DNA from 3 places in the Clostridium sp. TJA020 genome. Region 3 is predicted to be linked to each of the others. Evidence: riboswitches for the same ligand, from Rfam matches in the RefSeq annotation. Region 3 holds a riboswitch; each other region holds the start of a gene.
The links. A riboswitch is a leader RNA that binds a small molecule or an ion and turns the genes downstream of it on or off. The one in region 3 is predicted to bind S-adenosylmethionine.
Positions count from the first base shown of each region.

Region 1: linked by a shared signal. The riboswitch ahead of AC4FQ1_RS10040 (Na+/H+ antiporter NhaC family protein) and the one ahead of metK (methionine adenosyltransferase) in region 3 are both predicted to bind S-adenosylmethionine.
Region 2: linked by a shared signal. The riboswitch ahead of AC4FQ1_RS06775 (methionine ABC transporter ATP-binding protein) and the one ahead of metK (methionine adenosyltransferase) in region 3 are both predicted to bind S-adenosylmethionine.

Region 1 covers NZ_JBZEFC010000006.1:70,275-78,066, forward strand. Annotated here, with positions in the region: gene AC4FQ1_RS10030 (anti-sigma factor domain-containing protein) at 1-709, opposite strand, end outside; gene ispF (2-C-methyl-D-erythritol 2,4-cyclodiphosphate synthase) at 982-1,455, shown strand; gene AC4FQ1_RS10040 (Na+/H+ antiporter NhaC family protein) at 1,516-2,847, opposite strand; SAM riboswitch class I at 2,924-3,094, opposite strand; gene AC4FQ1_RS10045 (hypothetical protein) at 3,232-3,906, opposite strand; gene AC4FQ1_RS10050 (HNH endonuclease signature motif containing protein) at 4,077-4,481, shown strand; T-box leader at 4,536-4,745, shown strand; gene thrS (threonine--tRNA ligase) at 4,819-6,750, shown strand; gene AC4FQ1_RS10060 (5-formyltetrahydrofolate cyclo-ligase) at 6,798-7,355, opposite strand; gene AC4FQ1_RS10065 (hypothetical protein) at 7,383-7,772, opposite strand.
Region 2 covers NZ_JBZEFC010000003.1:158,747-166,538, forward strand. Annotated here, with positions in the region: gene AC4FQ1_RS06750 (YtxH domain-containing protein) at 132-305, opposite strand; gene AC4FQ1_RS06755 (ribonuclease H1 domain-containing protein) at 401-1,069, opposite strand; gene AC4FQ1_RS06760 (YkvA family protein) at 1,087-2,148, opposite strand; gene AC4FQ1_RS06765 (MetQ/NlpA family ABC transporter substrate-binding protein) at 2,383-3,195, opposite strand; gene AC4FQ1_RS06770 (methionine ABC transporter permease) at 3,231-3,869, opposite strand; gene AC4FQ1_RS06775 (methionine ABC transporter ATP-binding protein) at 3,869-4,828, opposite strand; SAM riboswitch class I at 4,946-5,076, opposite strand; gene AC4FQ1_RS06780 (DUF503 domain-containing protein) at 5,277-5,564, opposite strand; gene AC4FQ1_RS06785 (RidA family protein) at 5,764-6,141, opposite strand; gene ilvA (threonine ammonia-lyase) at 6,296-7,495, shown strand; gene AC4FQ1_RS06795 (MJ1433 family protein) at 7,543-7,792, opposite strand, start outside.
Region 3 covers NZ_JBZEFC010000003.1:338,290-346,081, reverse strand. Annotated here, with positions in the region: gene AC4FQ1_RS07625 (peptidoglycan DD-metalloendopeptidase family protein) at 40-816, shown strand; gene spoIIID (sporulation transcriptional regulator SpoIIID) at 885-1,136, shown strand; gene mreB (rod shape-determining protein MreB) at 1,263-2,297, shown strand; gene yyaC (spore protease YyaC) at 2,327-2,866, opposite strand; gene AC4FQ1_RS07605 (hypothetical protein) at 2,973-3,581, shown strand; tRNA gene AC4FQ1_RS07600 (tRNA-Tyr) at 3,746-3,831, shown strand; tRNA gene AC4FQ1_RS07595 (tRNA-Val) at 3,841-3,916, shown strand; tRNA gene AC4FQ1_RS07590 (tRNA-Thr) at 3,944-4,019, shown strand; tRNA gene AC4FQ1_RS07585 (tRNA-Tyr) at 4,025-4,110, shown strand; gene AC4FQ1_RS07580 (hypothetical protein) at 4,231-4,965, shown strand; gene AC4FQ1_RS07575 (PadR family transcriptional regulator) at 4,966-5,289, shown strand; SAM riboswitch class I at 5,416-5,525, shown strand; gene metK (methionine adenosyltransferase) at 5,602-6,777, shown strand; gene AC4FQ1_RS07565 (hypothetical protein) at 6,810-7,436, opposite strand; gene AC4FQ1_RS07560 (DeoR/GlpR family DNA-binding transcription regulator) at 7,656-7,792, shown strand, end outside.

The DNA.
Region 1 (7,792 bases), on a different contig from region 3:
CTCTCATTCTTTTTGTTGGTTCAGAATTAATTTCTTCTCCAATATTTATACCATCTTCTTTATGAACCTTACAAACCCTTCCTGTACTAGTTAGTATAAGAACACCATTTTTTAATATTTTTAAAACTATTCCTCTTTCTATTTTTGTTTTATCATCTTTATTATTTTCATTATTATTTATTTCTATAATTTCCTCTTTATTTTCATTTCCATCTTTTTTTTCTATTATGAGCTTCTCAATTATTATTTTTTTATTCTTTCTATTTTTTCTTTCCTTAAGAGAAACCACATTTTTATTCTTATCTTCTTCTTTAACTTCTTCAATTGATAAATAGTCTTGTAAATATTTATAATTAGGATTTGAAAAAATAATAGTATAAGCTATTATATAATCGCTCCATTCCATTAATTTTTTCTTATGTCTTTTTACCTTTTTAGATAACATATTAAACGGTATTTTTTTATGACTATTTATATATTCTAAAATTTCAACTTGCCCCACTATAAAAAAAGCAATATTTAATATTAAATTTAATTCATTTTCACTTGGTACATAAGTAAATAAATCCTTAATTAAAATATTATAAGAAAAAAGTTCTTCTTCAAATTTTAATATTTCTTCTTTTCTATGTTCGTTTACATTATTACTTATTTCTACTAAATTTGGAGTAGTTGAGAATTTATATTTATTCTTATCAAATATATCCAAATTACAATTCTCCCCTTTTAAAAATATTTTTTGTAGTTTTTTATCATTTTCTATCTTAATTATACATAAATACATTCTGATTTTAAATGAATTTAAAAATTTATATTATAATCATAATATTTTATAATATATTATAAGATAAAAGATTTATATATGTTAAAAATACATTATTTATATATTTTTTAAGCATAAAAATTATAAAACTTCTTTACTTCTTTATACTATCCTTTTATGCTAAACTTATAAAAGAAATATCAAAGAGGTGATTATATATGCGTATAGGCTTAGGTTATGATGTACACCGTTTAGTAGAAAATAGAGATTTAATACTTGGTGGAGTAAATATTCCTTATGAACTTGGATTACTTGGGCATTCTGATGCAGATGTATTAGTTCATGCTATAATGGATTCTCTACTTGGAGCAACAGCTCTTGGTGATATAGGTACACATTTTCCAGATAACGATCCAAAATACAAAGGAATCTCTAGCATAAAATTATTATCAGAAGTAGGGAAACTTTTAGATAGAAACGGGTATGAAATAACTAATATCGATTCAACAATAATTGCTCAAAAACCTAAAATGGCACCACATATAGAAGAAATGAGAAAAAACATAGCCAAAGCTTTAAATATTGATTTTGATATGATTAATATAAAAGCTACAACTGAAGAAGGTTTAGGTTTTACTGGTGAGGGACTTGGAATATCATCACAAAGTATATGCTTAGTTACTTTAAAATAATTAAAAGAACACTATTTTAAAATAGTGTTCTTTCTTTATAAATATTTTTATATAAATAATTTATAAACTATCAACAAAATTTAAATTTTCTTTTTCAATATTAGCTTCTTTATTTCTTGCCCAATATATAAATATTGCAATTACAGCTGATATTCCCATAAGATATGGATAATATAAATACCCCATTATCTGAAATGCAGATACTCCAGCAAGTGATGATGCTGATATAAGTTGTGCTCCATATGGGATTATTCCTTGGAATACACATGAAAACATATCCATAATTCCTGCAATTCTCTTTGGCTCTAAGTCAAATTCATCTGATATATTTTTAGCTATAGGTCCAACTGTTACTATTGCAATAGTATTATTTGCTGTACATATATCAACCAAACTCGTAAGAGCTGCTATTCCAAACTCCGCTCCTCTTCTTGTCTTGAATTTTTTCATTCCTTTGTTAAGTATATACTCTATACCACCATTGTATTCAATAAGAGCTATCATTCCTGATATTAATAAAGAAATTATTATAAGCTCGCTCATCCCACTAATACCAGTAGCTAAATTTTGAAATAATCCAATTATATCAAAACTTGAAGTAAGTATACCTATAACACCGGCTAATATTATACCTGATGATAAAACAAAGATAACATTAACACCTAAAAGAGCTGCTACTAAAACACCTATATAAGGAACTATTTTTATAATGCTATATTCATAAGTTCCTAAACTAAATCCTTGTGTTCCTCTTGTTATAAAAGCAAAAATAATTGCTGTAATTATAGCTGCTGGAAGAACTATCTTAAAATTCATTCTAAACTTATCTCTCATATCACAACCTTGAGTTCTTGTTGCTGCAATTGTTGTATCAGATATTATTGATAAATTGTCCCCAAACATAGCTCCACTTACTACTGCGCCAACCACTAAAGCAACCGCAATTCCAGTTTTCTCAGATATACCAAGTGCTATTGGTACTAATGCAACTATAGTTCCCATTGAAGTCCCTACAGAAAGAGCTATAAAGCAAGCTACTATAAATATACCTGAAATTAACAGATTTGGAGGTAATACAGAAAGTCCTAAATTTACTGTTGATTCAACTGCACCCATAGCTTTCGCAACACTTGCAAAAGCTCCTGCTAATATAAATATTAAAATCATTAAAATTATATTAGGATTACCTGCTCCCTTACAAAAAATATGTAATCTTTCCTCAAAACTAATTTTATTATTCATAATCAAAGCCGTAACTGCTGCAATTAGAAATGGAATTATTACAGATACAGCATAAAAATCTTTTGCTATTAAAGATATTGAAACATATGAAACTATAAATACTAATAATGGCATTAATGCCAATACACTACCTGTTTTATTATTTTTCAATTTAAAATCCCCCTTTAATTTTAATAAAAAAAGCTTCTGATAGAAATCAGAAGCTTTATAAACTCTATATAAACACCACTTATCTATCAGTATTTAACTGCTGGAATTAGCACCACACCAAATAATTTATCGTATGACAAATTTCCAATGCAAAATTAATTACATTGAAAAATTATAGTCTTCCCTATATTATTTAGTAGGTTGCCGGGTTTCAAAGGGCCAGTCCCTCCACCACTCTTGATAAGACTTTATTTAATTTTTAATTTATTGTAACAAGTACTAACCATTAATGTCAATATATTTTTATTTTCATAAATCCCTATTTATACCTTTAATCAAATAAAATATAGGATAAAATTTAAGTTTTATCCTATACTTTTTTATTTATAATACCTCAGTTAGTTTATCTAGTATTACCTTTCTAAATACATTAGCTGCTTCTTTATCATGAGAAATTTTATGTGATATCTCAACAAAATCTTCTGTTGAAATTCCAATAGTATTTTTAAACTCTTCACATTTTCCAGTCATAATTACTGAATCTTTTATAAAATCTGCTAAATCTGAAGCTCTTTTAAATACTTTTATATACAAAAATTTGCTGTTATCTCCAAGCCAAGCTTTATTGAACTTTCTTGTAAAAGTTTTAAGTTCATTTAAAATTTCATCTTCTGGCTTATCCCACATATAACTTAATTCATCATACTGTTCTTTCATAATTTCTTTTTCTTTTTTTGTGATTTTACCTTTAGAATATAAGTTATTAATTAATTCTTTTGTTGGTGAAACTGGTACTTTCATAATTAATTTTTCTGTACCATTTGCCCAATTATAAAAGGCTTTTTGCATAAATGAATGTTGGAGATAACCTAAAAGGGCTCTGGAATTTGGGAAGTATGAATACAAACTCTCTATCCCATTTTTATTTGAGAAAATCAAAGCATGTATATATACAGACTTTGAATTAGGCATTTCATGTGTGAATGCATGCCCTCTCACAGCATTGCAATCATTTACATTTTTGCCCCAAAAACTGAATGAATTGTAATTATCCTTCATAAATATCACCTTTCCTCATAAATCTCAATATAATATACTATAAAGTATATGCTATACAATACACCCTATATAGTATATTATACTACTTTTTATTGTTTCTATTCTTGATTTTTATAAATATTTATATTAATATTCTGTAAATAACATAAAACTTTAAGGAGGTTAATCATTTGTATTTTTGTGAAATATGCAATAAAAAAGCCGATATCCACCATATAGTTCATAGAAGTGAGGGAGGATTTGATATAGAGCTAAATTATATGTATCTATGTCCTGAACATCATCGTGGAAAAAAAGGGCCCCATCATTGTCTAAAAACAGATATATTTTATAAAATTAATTTTCAAAAAAAATTATACAAGCTATTACCAAAAAGATTTTATTCATTTAAAGAACTTTGTATAATATTAAATGCATCAACTAATATAATTAAGCGTTTGACAAAAGACTTAAAATTATACAAAGAAGGCTATAAAAAAGAGGAAATTATTTTTATATTGATGGGAAAAGCATATTATTCTGAAGAATTATTGCAAAATATAGAAATCGAAGAACTTTGTGAAAGCATTTATTGACATCTTAAAATTGTATGATTATAATTAAGATAAATTATTTTATATAAATTTATATTAAACGCATTGATGAGAAGAGTAAGTTAACCCCTTATATTAAGAGAGAAAACACATTAGCTGTAAGTGTTTTTATATAAGCTTAGCTGAAAACTACCTCGGAGTGGCTCTAATCCAGCCCGTAATTGTCACGTTACGACATATTAAAGTGACTCTTTATTTTTAAGAGTAACTAGAGTGGAACCACGGATATTATACTTCGTCTCTAAATTTTGAGACGAAGTTTTTTTATTTAGTAATTAAATTTAAGTTTAAAATAAATTTCAGAAAGGAGTTTTTTAAAATGGTTAAAATCACTTTAAAAGATGGATCAATTAAAGAATTTGAAAATGATGTATCAGTATTAGAAGTAGCAAAAAATATTAGCGAAGGTCTTGCTAGAAACACATTTTGTGCTAAAATTGATGGAAAAGTTGTTGACTTACGTCAACCAATAAATGAAGATTGCGAGCTTGAACTTTGCACATTTGACTCACAAGAAGGAAAAGATGCTTTAAGACATACAGCTTCTCATGTATTAGCTTATGCTGTAAAAAGGTTATTCCCAAATACAAAAATCGCTATAGGACCAGCAATAGAAAATGGTTTTTATTATGATTTTGATAAAGAAGGTGCCTTCTCAACAGAAGATTTAGCTAAAATCGAAGCTGAAATGAAAAAAATAATTAAAGAAAACCCTGAAATAGAAAGATTTGAACTTCCAAGAAATGAAGCTTTAGAACTTATGAAAGATGAACCTTATAAAGTTGAACTTATAAATGACTTAGGTGAAGACGAAGTAATATCTTTCTACAAGATAGGAGATTTTACTGATCTTTGTGCAGGACCACATATAATGTCACTTAAACCAATGAAAGCTATAAAACTTTTAAGAAGTGCTGGGGCTTACTGGAAAGGTGACGAAAAGAATAAAATGCTTTCAAGAATTTATGGAACTGCATTCTTAAAAAATAAAGATTTAGAAGCTCATATAGAAGCTATGGAAGAAGCTAAAAAAAGAGATCATAATAAACTTGGTAGAGAATTAAAATTATTCACTACTGATGAAAATGTAGGTCAAGGACTTCCTCTATTAATGCCAAAAGGAGCTAGAATAGTTCAAACTCTTCAAAGATGGGTTGAAGATGAAGAAGAAAAAAGAGGTTATGTTTTAACTAAAACTCCTCTAATGGCAAAAAGTGACCTTTATAAAATTTCAGGACACTGGGATCACTATAAAGATGGAATGTTCGTTTTAGGTGATGAAGATAAAGATGATGAAGTATTTGCTTTAAGACCTATGACTTGCCCATTCCAATATGCAATTTATAATTCAGAGCAACATAGTTACAGAGATCTTCCTGTAAGATTTGCTGAAACTTCTACTCTATTTAGAAACGAATCATCAGGAGAAATGCATGGACTTATAAGAGTTAGACAATTTACTTTAGCAGATGGTCATATTGTATGTACTCCTGAACAATTAGAAGAAGAATTTAAAGGTGTTGTAAGCCTAATTGATTACATAATGAGTACTTTAGGAATAGATGGAGATATTTCTTATAGATTCTCAAAATGGGATCCAAATAACACTGAAAAATATATAAATAATCCAGAAGCTTGGGAAAATACTCAAGATATAATGAGAAATATATTAGATCACTTAAATATAGATTACGTTGAAGCTGATGATGAAGCTGCATTCTATGGACCAAAACTTGATATTCAATTTAAGAATGTACATGGAAAAGAAGATACAATAATAACTGTACAAATAGACTTTGCCTTAGCTGAAAGATTTGACATGACTTATATTGATAAAAATGGTGAAAAGAAACGTCCATATATAATTCACAGATCATCAATTGGATGTTACGAAAGAACTTTAGCAATGCTTATTGAAAAATATGCAGGAGCATTCCCAACTTGGCTTGCACCAGTTCAAGCAAAAGTTCTTCCATTATCAGATAAATATAATGACTATGCTGAAAAAATCGTTAGAGATTTAAGAAATAACGGTGTAAGAGTTGAAGGAGACTATAGAGCTGAAAAACTTGGTTATAAGATTAGAGAAGCTAGACTTGAAAGAACTCCTTACATCTTAGTTGTTGGAGAAAAAGAAGCTGAAAACAATACAGTTTCAGTAAGAAGTAGAAAAAATGATGATGAAGGTTCAATTGATTTTGAAAGCTTCAAAGCTAGATTACTTAAGGAAATTGCTAATAAAGAAAGATAATTTTAAAAAAGAGCTTAGAAATTCTAAGCTCTTTTTAATGCAATTTATTATTTAATTATCCTTTTTTCTGTTATTATTTTATCTACTTTTATATCATGTTCCTCAGTTGATATATGTTCTAAAACTTGAAAATCATAAGCTAATACAACTTTATTAATATTTACATTGGAACTACATAAAAGTCTATCATAATATCCTCCACCATACCCTATTCTATTTTTAAATTTATCAAAAGCTACTCCTGGCATAATTATTAAGTCCAAATCTTTTATATTCATATTAGATTCATTTTCACTAGGCTCTAATATTCCATAATTACTTCTTATTAAATTATTTAATGAATTTATCTTTATAAGTAACATATCTTTTCCTTTTACTTTTGGAACACATACAGTTTTTCCTTTATTTAATGCATCTTTTATTATTATCTCTGTGTCTATTTCTGAACCAAATCCTATATAAGAAAAAATAACTTTTGACTCATTGTATTCATCACTATTTATAAATTTATATATAATTTCATTATCTAGTTTTTCTTTTTCTATATTACTAATTTTATTTCTTTTATCTAAAATATATCTTCTAATATCTCTCTTATTGTTCATTATCTTTTCCCCTGTCTATAAAAATAATTAAATAATTTTACTAAAAGCTTCTATTAAAAAATATTTTAAAATTACTATAATTATTATTACTGAAAGTAAAAGTTCTTTAATAGCATATTTTCTTAATTTAACAGACTTTATATATTCTTTTGATTTTAATAAAAATATCATAGATATTAACATTAAAATCAAATTAGTAAATGCATTATAAAGCCAAGAATCAATCCCTCTTAATGTGAAAAATAATAAACATAAAAATAATATAAATACATATAAGAATTTATTTAAATTATTAGGATATTTTTTATTAAATTCTTCACCGTAAACTTCTTCTAAATCATCTTTTTTTATATAAATTAAAAATATCAATATAGCTAACTCTAATATTTTGAAAATTAAATTTGATATATTAACCATGTTTAATGCTCCTTCTTATT
Region 2 (7,792 bases), 180 kb from region 3:
AATTCCTAATCAAAATTTGATAAGTTGTAAATTTAACTAAAATCTATGAAAGTAGTATTTAAATAATTTATTTAAATAAAAAAGGTTTATTAAATAGATATCTATTTAATAAACCTCAAGCAATAAATTAATTATTTCATCATTGACATCATATTTTCTACAGTATCACCTGCAGCATTCATTAATCTTTTTCCTGCTCTTTTAACAGTTCTTTGTGTCTTTCTATCTAGTTGTGGTAATACTGCCATACTTATTGCTGTTCCTAGTGCTGCACCTGCAACCATTCCTTTGATTAATTTACTCATAAATAACACCTCTTTATAATAATTATTTTTGATGCTATATTTATGGTATGTAAATTATTACTTTTTAAACTAGGAATTATGTTTATATTTTATCATTAAATTCCAAGTGCTGATTTTGCCAAAATATCAGCTCTGTCATTAAATTTATCGCCACTGTGACCTTTTACCTTTTTAAATTTAATATTTATTTCTTTCATTTTATTTTGCATAAAACTATGATAATTTGAAGTTATTTCATTATTTCTTTTCCAAGTTCCTAATGCCCAACTTTCAATACCTTGATAATCATATACTATATAAACTTCATTGTATCCATTATTTATAGCATATTCTACTGCTTTCATTGATCCTAATACTTCTCCAGAAACATTTCTAAGTGGAATAGCCTTTTCATCATTTCCAGCTCCATTTTCTTCATATATAACTTCACCATTTTTTGTTGCTACAAGTCCATAAGAAAAGTTTTTCTTTTCTAAAGAAAAGCTTCCATCAACATATATAACTAAAGAATCTTTTAAATCTAATTCTCTATCTTCTTTATTTAACCTTGATGTTTCACTCACTATTTTTGGTTTTGAAAAATTAAAATCTCTACCTTTTCCTTCAGCATTAAGAAGTATAAATTCCTTCGCTTCATCCATAGTTTTAAAACTTTTATATATAGCTCCCTTAAATCCTATTACTTCTTTTTTGCATTCATCCCATGAAGTAAATATTTTAGGTTCTCCTGATTTTCCTTTATATACTGAATAAAACTTTGCCATTTATTTAATCTCCTTTATTAAAGTGTAGATAATTCTTCAAAAACACTATAAATTTTTTCTATATTTCTAGCTCCTGTAAAGTTAGTTACATATTCAAGACCACTTCTTAAAACTAAAATTAATTCCTCTTTACCTGACCAATTTTCTAATAATACATTTAAAGGTACCTCTTTTGAAATTCTATTTAGTGCAAAAAATAAAACTGCTAAATCATCAATTTTACCTATAAAAGGTATATTACTTGGTATCATATCAGTTGGACATACTATATATGCAATAGAAGCAGATACTGAAACCTTAGTTTTTATAGGAACTCTCTTATCTTTAAGAAGTCTTAATACAAGTGCTAATAAATCTGGTATTAAAAATAAATATTCTGAAAAATCTTTTGCATTCTCTGGAAGTTTATTTTCTAATTTTTCTTTAACTTCATCTCTTCCTTTTGAATAATAATCATTTGCTTTATTTTCTATTATTTCATCTTCTTCTATAAATTCATTCTCTATTTTTTCATTTAATCCTATATTTTCTTCTAATGAAAGTTCTTCTTCGCTTATATTATTGTCTAAAATTTTTTCATCATTTATATTTTCTTCTTTAACTTCTTCTTTCCCTTTATTTAAGTTTAATTTACTAATATTTATATCCACATTTTTTACAGTTGCATTTATCATTTTATCTTTAAAAAATATTTCTTCTACATTTATTTTTAAAAATGGAACACCTTTTAATAAATCATCTACATTTATAATAAGTTCATCTCTATTTTCTTCTATTCCTATATCTCCAAAAATATTTAATAATGATTTAAGTAATAAACTTCTAATCATTCTAATCATTCCAAGTTTATATACTTTTAATTTAGAAAATCTTCCATTAACCTTTCCATCTACCACTTTTAAATCATCTAAAGTAACTTCAAATTTTATTTTTATTATTTTAGTAAAGCTTCCTCTAATTAAAATATTTTCATCTATTATAACTTCATCTAATAATAAACCGTCAACTTTTACAAAATCATTTATTATACTTAAAATATCATTTCCAGTAAGACTTACTAATACATTTGATATATTCATAAAGTTTTCCTCCCCAAATATCCTTTTTAAATTTTACATATGTTTTTGTATAATGAAATTATAACAAAAAAAAAGCTAAATAAGGAATAAATTTAACCTTATTTAGCTTCATTTAATATATATTACATTAAATTCTTCTATTTTAACTAATAATTTTTTAATATTAAAATTTAAATTTACATTTTATGATAATATCTTAATTTATAAAATATATAAATTAAAATTATTCTATCATTAAAATACAGGTATTACAGCCCCATCATATTTACTATTTATAAATTCTTTACACTCATCAGATGTTAAAGCTTTATTTAATGCTTTAATTTTTTCACTATCTTTATTATCTTCTCTTACAGCTATTATATTTGAATATAGCTCAGCTGCTTTTGAATTTTTATCTTCAATTATCAAGGCATCCTTTTTAACTGAAAATCCAGAATCAATTGCATAATTACCATTTATTACAGCAGCATCTACATCTTCTAATGACCTTGGTATTGAAGCTGCTTCTAACTCTTTAAATTGTAAATTCTTTTTATTCTCTGTTATATCTTTTGGAGTTACAAGCTCTCCTTCTTTAATTTTTATAAGTCCTTTTCCTTCCAAAAGCCTTAAGGCTCTTGCTTCATTGGATGGGTCATTTGGTATTGCTATTAAAGCTCCATCTTTAAGTTCCTCTATACCTTTAATCTTTTTTGAATATAAACCTAATGGCTCTAGATGCACTTTTTCAGTATAGTTAAGTCCTAAGTTCTCTGCCTTATTTTGTTCATTTAAATATGGAATATGCTGAAAATAATTTGCATCAAGACTTCCTTCTGAAAGTGCTTTATTTGGTGTTACATAATCAGTAAATTCTTTTATCACAACTTTATATCCTAAATCTTCAAGTTGTGGTTTTATATGTTCTACAATTTCCTTATGTGGTACAGGCGATACACCTATAGTTATTGTTTTATCATCTGATGACTTATTTCCTCCGCATGCTACTAATGATAATGATAACGCCCCAATTAATATACTTGTTAATAATCCTTTTCTTTTCATAGTTAAATTCCCCCTCTTTATTTATTGCTTATATTTTATTTTGAAAGTTTTTTATAAAAATAATTACCAAGACATTGTAATCCTTGTACTATAACTATTAAAATTATTATAGTTACTATCATATATTCAGTTTGATATCTATGATATCCATATCTTATTGCTACATCTCCAAGTCCACCACCAGCTACTGCCCCTGCCATAGCTGAATATCCAATAACGCTTATTATAGTTAAAGTAAGTCCAGAAACCATACTTGGCATTGCTTCTTTAAACATAACTTTAAATATTATTTGTTTGTCTGTTGCTCCAAAAGATTTTGCTGCCTCTATAACACCCTTATCCACTTCTCTTAGTGAAGCTTCAATTATTCTTGCTATAAAAGGTGCTGTTGCAATTGAAAGTGGTACTATCATAGCTTCTTTTCCAATAGTTGTCCCAATTATAAATTTACTTAATGGAAAAAGCGCTACCATAAGTATTACAAAAGGAAAACTCCTAAGGGTATTTACCACAAAATCTAAAATTCTATAAACACTTTTATTTGGCCTTAAACCATCTTCTGCTGTTAAAGTTAAAACTATTGCAATTACAAATCCCCCTATAAAAGCAAAAACTGTTGATAATATAACCATATAAAAAGTTTCTATCGTAGCTACTAATATTTCATTAAACATTAAATCACCTCCCATTCAACACTTTTATTTATAAGATAATTTATTACATCTTCCTTTTCCTTCTCCGAAACATTTATTACTAAGCTTCCTAAAACATCATCTCCAAACTTTTCAAGTCTTCCACAAACAATCGAAAAATCTAAATTCATCTCTCTTGCCATTTTTGTTATAATTGCATTTTCAGAAAAACTTTTTGGAAAAAATATTCTTATATTAACCCCTTCCTCTGGTAAAGTATCATCATCTTCTCCTAAAAATTTTCTAAGAGAAACTCCTGGTTTTAAAAATAACTCTGAAGCTTTTCCTTGTGCTTTAACTACTCCCCCTTCTAAAAGAGTTATATTTTCGCAAATATCTTTTACAACTTCCATCTGATGTGTTACAACAACAATTGTTATTTTTAATTCTTTATTTATTTTTGATAAAAGTGCTAATATATCTTTTGTTGTTTTTGGATCTAATGCTGATGTTGCTTCATCACAAAGTAAAATTTCTGGCTTTAATGCTAAAGCTCTAGCTATTGCTACTCTTTGCTTCTGGCCTCCACTTAATTCCTTTGGTTTACTATCTTTTTTATCCTCTAGTGAAACTAATTTTAAAAGTTCTAAAACCCTTAAATTTATATAATCTTTTTTATATCCCCAAACTTCAAGAGGTAATGCTATATTTTCATATACTGTTTTTCTATCTAAAAGATTAAAACTTTGAAAAATCATCCCCAAATTTTTTCTAATATTTCTGATATCCTCCTTACTTAAATTTTTTATTTCTTTTCCTATAACTTTTAAACTACCCTCATCATATTTTTCAAGACCATTTAAGCATCTAAGTAAAGTTGATTTTCCAGCTCCACTATGTCCAATAATTCCATATATATCTCCTTTTTTAATGTTAAGTGATATATTATTTAAAACTTTAAAATCCCCAAATGTTTTAGATAATCCTTTTATTTCTATCAAACCTATATACCCCCTTTTTGTTAAAAATCTCTTTTTAATGTATTAGTTTAAAATAAAAATGCGCTAGAGAATAATATCTCTAGCGCATATAAGTATAACTTGCCCTATAAAATTACTCTCTCATCTATCAAGTATATGAATACTTGCAGGATTTGGCACCACATATAAAGTAATAACTTTAAATCATTACTAATTACATAGGTTGCCGGGCTTCATAGGGCCAGTCCCTCCACCGCTCTTGATAAGAACCTAATATTTCATTTTCAAACTTCTTGTATAATAATATAATATCTTATACATTTATTGTCAATAAGTTTTAAAAATTTTTATATAAATAGTTTTCTATATAAATATTTTTTATATAAATAATCTATGTCTATTAATTAAAACTGTTACAATTTTATTTATTAAATAACTTTCAAAATTTAAGTTTTAATAACTTCATAACTTAGAATATTTCTGTTTCCTCTTCAATATCTACAATTTCACCATCACAATTTTCTTCAATAAAATCTATAATCTTTTCTTTCATAGAATGAGCTATTTTTACATCTGTGCAAACTGCTGATATACCAATTACCGCCATCTTGTGTTCATCTTGTCTATCTACTTCACCAACAGATATATTAAATTTATTTTTTAATTTTTGAGTTATGCTTTTTACAATCATCCTTTTTTCCTTTAAAGAATTTACCCAAGATGCTCTAATTGTTATTTTCATAAGTAAAATATCCATAAATACCTATTTCCTTTCTATAAAGTATTTTTTTGATATAAGCAATTTATATTTTTATAATAATACATATTCTAACCAATATAAATTGTATTACTTATAATTTCACAAAAAATAATCAACTTATTCACAAAATTTGTAATTAATGAATAAGTTGATTATATTGTTTAAAAAAGCATAAAAATTTAATATTCTATTACTTTTAAGCTAATGCAATTACTTCTATTTCAACTTTTGCATCTAATGGTAATTTAGCTACTTGAACACAGCTTCTTGCTGGTGGTTCTCCTTCAAAAAATGTAGCATAAACTTCATTAACAGCTACAAAATCATTTAAATCTTTTACAAAAACTGTAGTTTTTATAACTTTATCCATATTTGTTCCAGCTTCTTCAAGTATTGCCTTTATATTATTTAAACTTTGCTTAGTTGCAGCTTTTATTTCTGTAACTAATTCTTTAGTTTCTGGATTTATTGGAATTTGTCCTGATGTATAAACTAAATTTCCAATTTTAATTCCTTGAGAATATGGTCCAATGGCAGCTGGTGCCTTATCAGTTTTTATTATTTTTTTATCCATAAAAATCCCCTCCAATTTATATCATTTTCTTTATTATAGGTTAATTTTTTTAAAAAGTCTAAATATTTTAATTATTTTTAAAAAATACTTGACTCAAAAATTTACAAAAATGTTATAATGTTTGTGAGAATAATACATGAGAGAGGTGTTATGTATGCATTTAGATAATATTAAAGCTGCTAGAGAAAAAATTCAAGATGTGGTTGTAAAGACACCATTACTTTATAGTAAATTCTTCTCTGAAAAAAGCAACAATAATGTTTATATGAAATGTGAAAATTTACAATTGACTGGCGCCTATAAATTAAGAGGTGCGTTAAATAAGATGATGAGTCTAACTGATGAAGAAAAATCAAAGGGTGTTGTATGTTCATCAGCTGGTAATCATGCTCAAGGAGTTGCTTATGCTGCAAATCTTATGGGAATAAAATCAACCATAGTTATGCCAACAACTACTCCATATTTAAAGGTTAAGTCTACTAAAGACTTAGGTGGAAACGTTATATTAAATGGTAAAGTATATGATGATGCATATAACTTTGCAAAGCAAATAGAAAAAGATGAAGGTGCTGTATTTTTGCACCCATTTAACGATATAAATGTAATATATGGACAAGGTACTATAGGTCTTGAAATAATTGAAGACCTTAAAGATGTAGATGTAGTGATTTGTCCAATCGGTGGTGGTGGATTATTAAGCGGTATATCACTAGCATTAAAAGAAATTAATCCTAACATAAAAATAATAGGTGTTCAAGCATCTGGTGCTAACGCAATGGAGCAAAGCTTCTTAAAAGGTAAATTAACTCCACTTCCTTCTGTAAGTACAATTGCAGATGGTATTGCTGTTAAATCACCTGGAGACCTTACTTTCTCAATTATAAAAGATTATGTTGATGAAGTTGTAACAGTTACTGATTATGAAATTGTTGATGCTTTTTTAGCATTAATTGAAAAACAAAAATTAGTTGCTGAAGCATCTGGAGCAGTTTCACTTGCTGCTTTATCCAAGCTTAATATAAAAGATAAAAATGTTGTTTGTATAATAAGTGGTGGTAATATAGACATGCTTACTATTACTTCACTTATTAATAGTGCATTAGTTTCTAGAAAAAGACTATTCTGCTTTACTATAGAGCTTCCAAATGCTCCTGGTGAACTTAATAATATTACTAGAATACTTGGAAATCTTCGTGCAAATGTTGTTAAACTTGAACATAATCAATTTAAAGCCGCTAATAAACTTAGAAATACTTTACTTGAAGTTACAGTTGAAACGAATGGTGAAGATCATATAAATACAATTAAAGATACATTTAAAACCGAAGGTTATATAATACAACAACTTTACTAAAGATATAAAAAAGACTTTTTCTAAATTTGAAAAAGCCTTTTTTTATCTTAATTTTTTGTTTTACAAATTAATCCACATGTTTTAAGTTTTTCTTCAACACTTCTAGTATCAAATGGATTATGAAGCATTGCTTTTAAAAATAATTGAGGATAATCTCCCTTTAAATGTTTCATATACCTAACCCATATTCTACTTAATTGCTCATATGCTATAGTTATATCCTTTTCTATATGAGACTCATCACAACAATTGCATATAAGATTATAATACCTGTCATCAAATTCCTCTAAAAGATGA
Region 3 (7,792 bases):
TTCATATTATGGACACAATACGAAAAGGAGGTGTTTATTATGAACAAAAAATCAAATGGATTAAATGAAAAATTTAAAGGTGTAAAAAACTTCTTTAAGAAAGAAGGTTTTTATGTAGCGTTATTTGTTGGATTATGTGTAATCACTATAGGTGGAGCTATAGCAATAAAAAGTGCAACAAATAATAAAGAAGATCAATCACAAACTCAATCACAACAAGAGATAACACTTAATGTTGAGGAAAATAAAGAAGGAAAAGTTGATAGTGTTATGGAGAATTCCGAAAGAGTTGATAGTACACAAAACAACAAGAAAGAAGAAAATAAACAAACAAGTCAGGCTGTAGGAAATACTAATAAAATGAATTTTACTAAACCTGTAGATGGAATATTACTACAAAGTCATAACGAACCATACCTATTTAAGGATGGAAAGGTTGTAAAAGATGGAGAAAAAGGAGATTCAAGTTATAGCTATGGTGGAATATCTGTTAAAGCAAAACTTGGAACCCCTGTAAAAGTAGCTGAAGCTGGAGTTGTTGATGAAATTGTTGAAAATGATGTTACTTATGGCGTTACTGTTGTAGTTAAACATGCAAATGGAATGAAAACATCTTATGCAAATTTAGATAAAGCATTAAAAGTTAAAAAAGGTGATAAAGTTACTAAAGGTCAAGAAATTGGAAAAATTGGTAATACATCAAGCACTTTAAAGATGTGTGTTAAAGAAGACTTTTTACATTTAAAAGTTTTATTAAATAAGAACAACAAATACACAGAAGTAGATCCATTAAAATACTTTAATTATAAAAAATAATTAGGTGAAAAATATTAATCAGCCATTTTAATATGGCTGGTTAATATAAATTTAAGGAGGTAGTACTCTTGAAAGATTATATTCAAGAAAGAGTTTTAGAAGTAGCACAATATATAATAGATTCGAAATCAACAATAAGAAAGACTGCTAAAGTTTTTGGAGTAAGTAAGAGCACTATTCATAAAGATATGACCGAAAGATTACCTAAAATAAACCCTATAATTGCTGAAAAGACTCATAATATTTTAGAACTTAATAAAGCAGAGCGTCATATAAGAGGTGGAAAAGCTACTAAAATGAAATATAAATCAGCTGAATAGACTATTATTAAGAAGCTTAAAGTTAAATAAGTAAGTTGAATTAAATCCACATTCAATATATAATTTACTTTATATTAAAAGTGTAAAATTTTCTAATATATAAATAAATTAGGAGTGGATTTTAAAATGTGGTTTTGGAAAACAGGAAGTGAATTAGGGATAGATTTGGGAACAGCAACTGTATTAGTTTATGTAAAAGGAAAAGGTATAGTATTAAAGGAGCCTTCAGTTGTTGCAATTAATAGAAATAATGGAAAGGTTTTAGCAGTTGGAGAAGAAGCAAGAAAAATGATTGGAAGAACACCAGGAAATATTGTTGCGGTTAGACCTTTAAAAGATGGAGTTATATCAGATTATGATATGACTGAAAAAATGTTAAAAGAATTAATAAGAAAAGCTTGTGGAAGCAAAAAGATAATGGCGCCAAAGGTTATGATATGTATACCATCACAAGCATCAGAAGTTGAAAAGAGAGCTGTTATGGACGCAGCAAGAAATACTGGTGCAAAAAATGTTCATCTTATAGAAGAACCCCTTGCAGCTGCAATAGGCGCAGGCCTTGATATAACTAAGCCAGATGGATATATGATAGTTGATATAGGTGGAGGAACTTGTGATGTTGCAGTAATATCATTAGGCGGAGTAGTAGTTAGAAAATCAATAAAAGTCGCAGGAGACAAGTTTGATGAAGCTATTATAAAGTATGTAAGGAATAAATATAAAATAATGATTGGTGAAAAAACAGCAGAACAAATTAAAATTGAAATAGGATCAGCTTTTGATAATTCTGCAGAAGAGAAAATCTCAGTTAAAGGTAGAAATTTAAGAACAGGGTTGCCAGATGAGATTATGTTAAATTCAACAGAAATAAGAGAATCTCTAATAGATACAGTTAATTTGATAGTAGATTCCGTTAAGTTAGTACTTGAGAAGACACCACCTGAAATATCAGCAGATATAATTGAAAAAGGAATCTTAATGACTGGTGGAGGTTCATTACTTAAAGGATTAGATAAACTCATAGAGGTAGAAACAGGCGTTTCAGTTAAAGTTGCAGAGAATTCAATTGAAGCTGTTGCAGAAGGTACAGGTTCTGTTTTAGGATATATTGATAAATTAGATAAAATTGTAAATCGCGAAGAAGTAGTTTTAATAGAGTAACATTATAAATACCCCTTTTATAGGGGTATTTATAATGTTTTTTTTTCTTGATAATTGTATTCATAATAAGCATGTAAAATACCTTTTGAAATAACTTTTGCAATATCAAATACAAATGATAGTCTTATTGAGCGTTTATAAAATAAATCTGCATGTTCATTTGAATCTATAATACCAACTATGGATTTTTGACCTACATCAGGTAATGATTTTCCTACACCTTTTCCAGGCCTAATAGGAAAATCTCGAATGTGAACTTCACCTATAGAAGATTCTTCACCTAAACAAGCATCTATACCTATAATGTATGAGTTAGGATGGTCAGATAATATAGACTTTAATTTTTTATCTATATTTAATGCATGAATTGGAGAGTCAATTGAACCATAAACAGGAATTGGTAGCATACTTTCTTTTAATAATGTTCCGACTAAAGGCCCAAGGCAATCACCTATACATTTGTCAGTACCTATACAAACAATAACTAAATTTTCAGAGAAGCATTCTAGTATAGATTGAGCAATTGTATAGTAAGCAAAAGGGTCATTGTAATGAACCTTTTTTTCCATATATACACCTCCTTGAAATATATATATGAAATTAAAATATAGAATAGAAGATATGAATAAGAAAAAGTAAAATGGACAATATCTAATATAGGAGGTGTACATAAATATGAAAAAATTAGTAATAACAATTTTACTAGCAATGGCAACATCCTTGACTATTTATTTTATTAGCTTTTGGACTCCTAGCAATAATATTATTGATATAGAAAAATCAAGAGTTAATAATGTAGGGGAAGGTAGTAATGAGAAAAATATAGAAGACAATAAAAAGAATGATGTTGTTAGTAAGGATAATATTAAAGATAAAGGGGATAAATCAAAATTAAGTGATGAATCTATTAAAAATAAAAAAGAAAATTTACTAAATGAGAAAGATAATAAATTAAACTATAATGAAGAAATAAAAAAAGATATTAATCATAACAATGAAGGTAAATCAAGCGAAGCGAGCGTAAAAATATTTAATGTAAATAAAAATGAGATATTTGAAAGTCTAAGTTTAAAAGATAAAACTAAGTTATTGTCTGTTGCAAAAAAGATATCAACAGTTGATGGAGAAAAAATAAAAAATAGTATTAAAAATGAAGATGAATTTAGAGGAGTTAGTGAAGCTTTTAAAATAATTAAGCTTAGGCTTACAAAAAAGGATTACAATGAAGTAAAAGAGATACTTTCACCATATATAAATATAGAATTATTAGAACAATTGGTATAATGTAAGTTTTATAGTAAAATGGTGAAAAAGATAGAATTTTAAAGTTAAATAAAAATAATTCTGTTAAATGGCATAGTTTTTAATTTGAAATAAATATGAGTTAACTATATACTAACTATTGTCGGTTGAGCGAGTAAGCCAAACGACTTAAAACTTTAAAAGATGGTGGAGTTCCCGAGTGGCCAAAGGGGGCAGACTGTAAATCTGTTGTCAGTTGACTTCGAAGGTTCGAATCCTTCCTCCACCACCATTTATTTGTGGGCGCATAGCTCAGCTGGGAGAGCACCTGCCTTACAAGCAGGGGGTCACAGGTTCGAACCCTGTTGTGCCCACCACAAACTTTAAAAGTTAAAAATAAATGCGCTGATGTGGCTCAATTGGCAGAGCAGCTGACTTGTAATCAGCAGGTTATCGGTTCAAGTCCGATCATCAGCTCCAAATTAGGTGGAGTTCCCGAGTGGCCAAAGGGGGCAGACTGTAAATCTGTTGTCAGTTGACTTCGAAGGTTCGAATCCTTCCTCCACCACCAAGCACTAAGAGTATTCTTAGTGCTTTTTTATTTTTCTTAGTACCTTGTTTGACAAAGTATATACCTTGTAATACAATGTATATATAATTATAAATAGATTTTATAAGGGAAGTGAATAAGATGAGTATAAAGGGTGTATATTTAAAAGAAATAAATAAGTTAAGTCGATTAATGAGAGAGAAAGATAAAAGAATATATGAAGAAATTATAATATATATGAGATTATCAGGTTTAAAGGATATAGATATAGAAGAAACTTTAATAGAAATAGGGGATATGATTATACAGGCAGAGAATGATAATAAAGATATAAATTATTTGATAGGAGATAATTATATACAATTTTGTGATAATATAATTAATGAAATAAAATCTAAGTATAGTAGATTTGATAAAATAATAAATAATTTTAAAGTTCAAGTATTTTTAATATCCATGGCTGTTTTATTTACTATAAATTATTTAATTACTCAAGGAATAACTTTATTCAAAGATAAAAGGTTTACTTTAAATTATAATCTTACAATTAATCAATTAATTTCAAATTTAATAATAAGTATAATTTGCTATTTAGTATTTTCAGAGATAAAAAAAGATTCTATAAAGAATTATAAAATCAAATCTGATGTAAATTTTAAAAAAATAGATAACAAATTAATAAAATTCATTATTTTATTTTCTATGATTTCATTTGCTATAATAATAACTGTTAAGACAATAGTTCCGCAAATAAATTTAATTGATACAAAAATATATTTTTTAGTATTACCATTTGGGATTTTATATGAATTAAATGAATATATTAATGAGAAAGAATATAAAAAAAGAAGAGGGATAAAGAAAGAGTTGATATAAATGAATAAAAAAACACAAATGCTTAAGGGAACATTAGAAGGGTGCATATTAGCTATAATATATAAGAAAGAAACTTATGGATATGAAATAATATCAACTTTAAAAGAATATGGGTTCGATAATGCTTCAGAGGGAACTATGTACCCTTTACTTTTAAGATTGGAAAAGTCCGGATTTTTAACTGCAACTATTAAGGATTCTGGTGTTGGTGCAAAAAGAAAATACTATAGTCTAACTGAAGAGGGAATAAATAAATTAAATAATTTTATAAAAAATTGGAATGAATTAAAAATGAATATAGATAATATAATCAGCTCAGTATAAATCGATTAAATTTAAATATAATTTAATGGATTTATATATTTAATTAAAATAATACAATATAAAAATATTGACTATTAAAAATCTATGTGTTAAAATTGCGATTAGTAAAATAATTAAATAAAGAAGCTCTTATCAAGAGAGGTGGAGGGAGACGGCCCTATGAAGCCCAGCAACCTACAAATATTTAAATATTATGTGTGGTGCTAATTCCAGTAGTTTATACTACAAGATAAGAAAGATTAGAATACAATCTCTTCTTATCGAAGAGTTTTTTTTATTGTAAAAATATTAGAAAATTCGGAGGAAAAAGGAATGAGAAGATTATTTACATCAGAATCAGTTACAGAAGGACATCCAGATAAAATCTGTGACCAAATTTCAGATTCAGTATTAGATGCTATATTAGCAAAGGATCCACATGCTAGAGTTGCTTGTGAAACATGTACAACTACTGGTATGGTAATGGTTATGGGAGAAATATCAACTAACTGTTATGTTGATATTCCTAAAGTTGTTAGAGAAACAATTAGAGAAATTGGATATGATAGAGCTAAATATGGATTTGACTGTGATACATGCTCAGTAATGACAACTATAGATGAACAATCAGGAGATATCGCTATGGGTGTTGATGAAGCACTTGAGTCAAGACAAGGAGAAAAAGATGAAGTTGAAGCAGTAGGTGCTGGAGACCAAGGTATGATGTTTGGATATGCTACAAATGAAACAGAAGAATTTATGCCTACTCCAATTGCTATGGCTCATAGACTTTCAAGAAGACTTACAGAAGTAAGGAAAAATGGAACATTATCATACTTAAGACCAGACGGAAAAACTCAAGTTACAGTTGAGTATGAAAATGATAAGCCAAAGAGAATAGATACTATAGTAATTTCAACTCAACATGATGAGTGTGCTACTTTAGAACAAATTCAATCAGATTTAAAAGAACATGTTATAAATGCTGTAATTCCAGCAGAATTATTAGATGAAAATACAAGATATTTCATAAACCCAACTGGAAGATTTGTTGTTGGTGGACCACAAGGAGATAGTGGATTAACAGGAAGAAAGATAATAGTTGATACATACGGTGGAATGGGAAGACACGGTGGTGGAGCATTCTCAGGAAAAGATGCAACTAAAGTTGATAGATCAGCAGCATATGCAGCAAGATGGGTTGCTAAAAACTTAGTAGCAGCTGGAGTAGCTGATAAATTAGAAATACAATTAGCTTATGCTATTGGAGTTGCAAAACCAGTATCAATTCAAGTAGATACATTTGGAACTGGAAAAATAGATGAAGCTACTATAGTTAATATAGTAGAAAAAGTATTTGATTTAAGACCAGGAGCTATAATAAGAGATTTAGATTTAAGAAGACCAATATATAAGCAAACAGCAGCTTATGGACACTTTGGAAGAACTGATGTTAAACTTCCATGGGAAGAGTTAAATAAGGTAGAAGAAATAAAGAAATTATTATAATTTAAAAAAGATGCCAGATTTCTGGCATCTTTTTAATCTTCTGAATTAAAATTTTTTAATTTTGGAAACTCACATTTATAGCATTCTATATTTCTTAAAAAGTCTAAACATTCTTTAAGGTTATTCTTTAATGTTAATCCATTTTCTTCTAATACTTCTATTAAATTTTGATTTTCAAATTCATAATATCTATAATATTCTCTAGCTGAATCCTCATAAGCTTTTAGTAAATTTTTATCTTTAAGGTTATTTTTAATTTCCTTACATAAAAAGAAATTGCAAACTGGAGTTCTAAATTGAGGTGGGATAGAGCATCCTTTACCATCTTCAACAAAAGGACATGCTTTAAAATGTATTGATAAATCTGTTCCTTTAAATAAATCACTTCTAGTATGGTTTTTAAATTTTTCATAGTTAATTTTATCAAAATATCCAATTGCTTGGATGTAATAATTAAAAATCTTTATGTTTTTGTTATTTAATATTCTTTTTATGACTAATTGTCCTTCTTTAGATTTAGTCATTCTTTGTAAATCAAATAAATTGAACTTAGGGATAATAAAAGCAACATCCTCTATGTTTAAATTTGCATAAACTTTCTGCAATATCACTATGACAATCATAGCATTTATCACAAAAATATCTGGGAATTTTTTCATTAGATTTTACACATAAAACCATAATAATATAACACCTTCTTTAATTATTTTATAGAATAATTTATTTTAAAAAGTATAAGTTAAGTATAAGATAAATATTTGTATTTTCCATAAAATAACTATGTATACAAAGTAAAAAAAGTCTTTGAATTATTTTGAATGAAAATGATTGACTTTGATTGAAAATGATTGTATTATATAGACAAAGAGGTGATGTAAATGTTATCTGAAGAAAGATTTGAAAGAATCTTAAAGCTTTTAGAAGAAAAAAATACAATTACAGTCACAGAATTAGTTAAAGAATTAGATACTTCTGAATCTACAATAAGAAGAGATTTGAATCATTTAGATAAAAT